2 regions of the Lysinibacillus sp. GW823-FHT06C08 genome follow, and region 1 is predicted to be linked to the other one. Evidence: predicted binding sites of a transcription regulator. Region 1 holds the regulator's gene; the other holds the start of a gene.
What was found. The regulator CtsR, encoded in region 1, represses protease genes until heat stress. The targets are predictions, from matches to a motif close to ATGGTCAATAAAGGTCAAACA.
Positions count from the first base shown of each region.

Region 2: a site for CtsR is predicted at 1,385-1,405, ahead of AC1Q6O_RS02065 (ATP-dependent Clp protease ATP-binding subunit). Genes of this name have one in related genera too.

Region 1 covers NZ_JBXAHN010000009.1:139,961-143,165, reverse strand. Annotated here, with positions in the region: gene mcsB (protein-arginine kinase McsB) at 1-1,061, opposite strand, end outside; gene AC1Q6O_RS18990 (UvrB/UvrC motif-containing protein) at 1,058-1,600, opposite strand; gene AC1Q6O_RS18985 (CtsR family transcriptional regulator) at 1,614-2,084, opposite strand; gene AC1Q6O_RS18980 (DUF4870 domain-containing protein) at 2,348-2,653, opposite strand; gene AC1Q6O_RS18975 (class I SAM-dependent methyltransferase) at 2,779-3,205, shown strand, end outside.
Region 2 covers NZ_JBXAHN010000001.1:459,648-462,852, reverse strand. Annotated here, with positions in the region: gene AC1Q6O_RS02065 (ATP-dependent Clp protease ATP-binding subunit) at 1-1,321, opposite strand, end outside; gene AC1Q6O_RS02060 (Crp/Fnr family transcriptional regulator) at 1,591-2,277, shown strand; gene AC1Q6O_RS02055 (metal-sulfur cluster assembly factor) at 2,337-2,645, opposite strand; gene AC1Q6O_RS02050 (prolyl oligopeptidase family serine peptidase) at 2,699-3,205, opposite strand, start outside.

The DNA.
Region 1 (3,205 bases):
GTGTGTGTTTGAAATAATGCCTCACGAAGCATTTCAGCTCGTACACGATCACGTTCAGCAGGCGGTAATGCCTCACCTGCATAATGCTGTAAAAAACCTGGTTGCATACTGACGACACACTCATTTAAAGTTGTTGCGAGTATACCGTCAATCAACTGTAGGTCGACTCCTAAACGAACATTCGAAAGACAGGTAGCCGCTTCCTCACTCGTTAAAATTCTTGCATACGTAAGGGTACCTAAAGCTCGATAAACTCGATCTTCTAAAGCCAGCTCGGCCTTTTCCATCAATCTACCTCTCGCGTGCCGTTCTTTTTGGATAATTTTTTCAGCAACACTTTGTATATCTGCTAAAATATCTTCTTCTGTCTTTCCAAGTGTAATTTGGTTGGACACTTGATAAACATTACCTAAATTTTCGCTTCCTTCACCATATATACCTCTTACGGTCATACCTAGGCGTGTCATCGCATTTATAATTTGATTCATCTGTCCCGTTAACGTAAGAGCAGGTAAATGCATCATCACAGATGCTCGTAGCCCAGTACCAATATTCGTAGGACAGCTTGTTAAATAGCCAAACGTATCTCGAAAAGCATAAGGTAATACCTTCTCTAGAATACGGTCAATTCTATTCGCTTGTTCATAGGCATTTTGAAGCTGGAAACTCGCTGTCATACATTGAATGCGTAAATGATCCTCTTCATTCACCATAATACTCACGGATTCATCTTGTGACAGAAGCACGGAGCCCACCTGCTCTTTTTTGGCAAGCTGCGGACTAATCAAATGCTTTTCTACAAGAATTTGACGTTGTAAAGGTGTTAGATCATTGATAGCAAAATATGCATAATCATTTTGAAGGGTTGGACTATCGCTTACTGCATGTGTAACTGCCTGTTCCACCTGTAAAGCCTCGTTCTCTGAAAACGATAGTGGAAAACGATAGCCATCTAAATTTCGAGCAAGGCGAATTCGTGTACTAATGACAATATCAGAATAATCGTCTTCGATACCCATCCAAGTAGGTGTCGCACGCTCTAAAAATGATTCAATTATCAAGACACATCACCACCTTCAAATTGTAGCTGCTTCTCAAGCTCTTTGACTTCATCTCGAAGCTTTGCTGCCTCTTCGAATTGCTCTTCATCTACAGCGAACTTCATACGTTTACGGATATCCTCTATTTGCTTTTTAATGACATACACATTGCTATGGGCACCAGGCATTTTCCCAATATGTTGGGGGCCCGCCTGTATGCGGTTAAAGAGCTTAGGTAAATGCTCACTAAAAGTGTCATAACAGCTTGGGCAACCAAACTTACCTTCTTTTAAAAATTGCTTATACGTAAATTCACATTGTGGGCATGTTTGCTGTTGTGGCTGTGTTTGTTGTTTTTCTCCTACCTTTTGCCATGTAGGTGAGCCAAACCAGTTTGATAATAACTGTTGTATGGAAACTGGCTCTTGTTTAAACTCTGCATGAAATGGATGGAACTGTGAGGCGCAGACGTCACAATAATGGTGCTCCACCTTTTGCCCATTTTGAACTTGTGTTACAGTAACTGTCGCATTACGTTGTTTACAATGTTCACATATCATTTCCATCACCTCACTATTTCTGTTGCTCATATTTTATAGTTGTCAGCATCGCCCGTAATATTTTTGCACGAATTATATCTCTTAGAGGGAGATGTAAATCGATTGTTGAGCGATCAATTGCTGCTAACATTAATTTCGCTTCTCGCTTTGAAATTACCTGCTCATCGATAAGTCGATATACTAAATCTTCTGCCATTGTTTGCGATGCTCCACCTTCAATATGCTGGAGAACATCGTCGATTAAATCAATCTGTGAATTCGCGCGGACACGTAAAATTCGAATGTATCCACCACCACCTCGCTTGCTCTCCACAAGGTAACCTCGCTCGGCGGTAAATCTTGTATTAATGACATAATTTATTTGTGATGGTACACATTGAAATTTGTCTGCAATTTCACTACGTTTTATTTCAATATGCCCTTCTCCACCTAATTCAAGTACTTGCTTTAAGTAACCTTCTATGATGTCTGATATATTACGCATTTTAGGAATACACCTCGCTTGCTTCACTGACTTTGACTATCTTTGACTTTCTTTGAGTATATTATACAAAACGCTTGAAAATAATTGCAATGATTTCGCCTAGAGAAAAATGAAAAGGCTAAAAAACTATATTCAAGCGTAGAAAATAGCACTAATTAGTCGTTATCGAGCATATCTTTTTGCTTCCTACACCTAATGTACCCTTTTTATCCATAGAAAAAACGCAAGAATATGCAACTAGCATATACTTGCGTCTATAAAAATTATACCCAACGACCTACAATTGGATAACGCCAAGGCTCATCAGTTAATGCTTTGACGATACCGATAATTGGTACTACAAATAGCATAATACCGAAAACAATTAAAAATGGAATGCCAATAATGAAAATGCTTAAGAATCCAGAAACAGCAAGTAAAATTGCCATGACAAGTTGGAAAAGAATAGCTTGAATAGAAATTGCCTTCACTTCCTCATCCGAACTAACTAAAAAGAAGATAATGGGAACTAACCATGGCGCAAAAAACGAACTTGCGTGTATGATTACTTTAGACCATTTACTCTCCATATATATCAACCCTTTCTTTATACGTTATCTATCGTTTTATGTACTACTATTTACGGAACTATACCCGTAATAGTTTCAATTTAAAGTGAGTTTTTTTAAAAATTTTTGAAAGGTCGTGATGAGAAATGGAATTCAACCACACATTAGCAAATGAATATGAAAAGGGGATTCGCCGTACTCTACCAAGCTATGATGCAATGCTTCGTTTAATACAAACTTTTTATCGTTCCACATTACATGAGCATGCGGATATATTGGTTGTTGGTGCAGGTAGTGGCAATGAAATTTTACAGCTAGCAGATGGAAGACCAAGTTGGTCATTTACAGGTATTGATCCGTCAGAATCCATGCTTGATATAGCAAAGGAGCGTCTCCAATCTTTACCGAATGATCTGTCATTCTATCAAGCAACCTTGCTGGATACCCATCTACCTGCTATAAAATTTGATGCAGCTAGTTGTGTACTCGTCCTTCATTTTATTCAAAGCTATGAAGATAAGCTATCGACCTTAAAAGAAATTTGGAACCATTTACAACCTGGCGCACCGTTTG
Region 2 (3,205 bases), on a different contig from region 1:
GAGCACGCCATACAGCCTCTGTTACTAATTGAACAGCTGTATCTTGGCCAACTACGCGTTCATGTAATGTATCTTTTAAACGTAATAGTTTTTCTCGCTCGCCTTCCACTAATTTTGTCACAGGAATACCTGTCCAGCGAGAAACAATTGCTGCGATTTCTTCAGCTGTCACTTCTTCACGTAAAATACGGGACTCTGCGCCGCTTTCTAATTCTTTTTCGAGCACTTGAATGTCTTTTTCAAGTGTTGGAATTTTACCATGACGTAATTCTGCGGCTTTATTTAAATCATACTTACTTTCCGCTTCATCTAAATCACGACGGTACTTATCTAATGTCTCCCGTTTTTTCTGAATATCATGTAGCTTTTCCTTCTCTGCCTCCCATTGTTGCCGCATTCCTTCAGAGGACTCTTTTAATTTTGCCAATTCCTCTCGTAATTGCTCCAGACGCTTTTTACTTGCTTCGTCCTTTTCCTTACGCAACGCTTGTTCTTCAATTTCTAGCTGCATAATACGACGAGTCACGGCATCAAGTTCCTGTGGCATTGAATCAATTTCTGTTCGAATCATTGCACATGCCTCGTCAATTAAATCAATCGCCTTATCTGGTAAAAATCGCTCTGTAATATAACGATTGGAGAGTTCAGCTGCGGCCACAATCGCGCGGTCATGAATACGTACTGCATGATGTAATTCAAAGCGTTCTTTTAAGCCTCTTAAAATAGACACAGTATCCTCAATAGAAGGCTCACGTACAAGAACTTGCTGGAACCGGCGTTCTAAAGCAGGATCTTTTTCAATATACATACGATATTCATCTAATGTAGTAGCACCGATACAATGTAATTCACCACGAGCTAGCATGGGCTTTAACATATTTCCTGCATCCATAGCGCCATCCGTTTTGCCTGCGCCTACAATTGTATGAATTTCATCAATAAATAAAATGATTTGACCTTCTGAATCTTTCACTTCTTTTAACACGCCTTTTAAACGCTCTTCAAATTGGCCACGGTAGCTTGCACCTGCAATTAAGGCACTCATATCCAGCTCGTATAGCACGCACTCTTTCAAGCCCTCTGGTACATCACCCTTCACAATACGTTGAGCTAAACCTTCTACAATCGCTGTTTTACCAACTCCTGGCTCACCAATTAATACAGGATTATTTTTTGTTTTACGCGTTAAAATGCGAATGACATTTCGAATTTCCTCATCGCGCCCAATGACAGGATCCATTTTGCCATTTTTAACTTCTTCTATTAAATTACGGCCGAATTGCTCTAATGGCTTTTGATTATCTGTTTGTTGAAATTGCATAACTAGCACTCCTTTACTTTAATATTTCGCATAATTTTTATACCCATTCTGGTTCTTTTTAAAAGTTTGACCTTCTTTGACTAACTTTATTTTACATCACTCGACAGTTCTTCGCAAAGAAATAGCACTAAATTTTTACACTTATTCATGAAAATTTACGTTATAATAATAGTATGTTTCTATGTTTTAGTATCGAAAAATCCACTGTCCTTTTGTAATAATCGCCATTTATTACAAAAAGAAAGCGATGTGTTGGAGATATGGTTTCAATGGATAATATGTTTGAAAAAATTATGGACCTTTTTCAAAAGCATGGTGTTTTTATCAAAGTAAATAAAGGGAATAAAATTTTTCTAGAAGGTGAACGGTCAAAGGAAATATACTATATTAAGTCAGGTGTTATATCGATTAGTCAAGAAACTGAGGCTGGCAAGGAATTGACGATTCGTATATGTGGTCCTGATAGTATCATTGGAGAGGGTTCATTATTTTGTAACCTTGTCTATAACTCCATGACTGCAAAAGTTTTAGAATCTGCTACGCTATATGTTTTAAGTCGAAAGTCATTAGAACATTTACTGGAAGAACAGCCTACAATCATGGTGGAATACATGAAGTGGCTACAGACAGAAAATTTAAAGCATCAGAGTCGTTTGCGTGATTTAGTGTTAAATGGGAAAAAGGGTGCCTTGTTTTCAATACTCATTCGTCTATCTAACACGTATGGTAAACCTTTAGAGGATGGTTCCATTTTTATTGAGTTTCAACTAACAAATACGGAAATTGCCAATTTGTGTGCGACTAGTCGTGAAATGATTAATCGTATGTTGAATGATTTAAAAAAACATGACATTTTGACTTTTGACAAAGGCTTTATTACTATTCATGATTTACAATTTTTAAAAAATGAGATTGCCTGCGAAAATTGTCCATTACAAGTATGCCGTATCGATTAATTCGTTACATGCTAAATCCCTGCTTATTTTTTATAAGCAGGGATTTTTAATAGCCACTATTAGCGTACACCCAATGCCATTTTTGCATAGCGTGACATTTTATCTTTTGACCAAGGTGGATTCCATACAATGTTTACATTTGTACTTTTCACTTCTGGAAGTTCATTTAATGCTGTATTCACTTGATCCACGATTACTGGGCCAAGTGGACACCCCATCGATGTTAGCGTCATTGTAACCGTCGCTACACCTTCATCATCTAATTCTACATCATACACTAAACCTAAGTTGACGATATCAATTCCAAGCTCAGGGTCAATTACGTTTTCTAATGCACCTAACATGCTATCTTTCATATCTTGATCCATTCTCATTTCTCCTTCCATCATAGTGTTAACCTTATCATAGCAGATGCATCATATTATGCCAAATGCTCTGCAAGCCAATCTGTTGCTGCTACCATTCCGTCACGTGGTACAGCATGTCCAGCCTTTTTATTCACCATGAATGTTAAATTTTCAGGGGTTGCTTGATAGTATTCCCGTAATGTTTCATAAAATTTATAGGTTTCATGGAAAGGTACAGTTTTATCTAATTCACCGTGCCAAAAGAAAACCGGGCGTCCCGCAAATTTTTCAGGAGTTAGACTGACATCATAGGTTGCGAGGACCTCATTAATCTTTTGCACATCATCCTCTGTCATGGGCCAATTAACACCATTTTTTATAAATTGCTGCAATTGGTATTCACCCAATTTTATAAAACCAGGCGCACCCATACATATTGCAGCCGATTGAATCCAATCATAAAGCTTAAGACAGCCTGATGTCACAATACCACCCATGGACGTACCTGCTATGCCAATTTTATGATGAGCTAATAAATTTTTATTCTTTAATTCATTATATAATTGTTCCACTTCATGAAT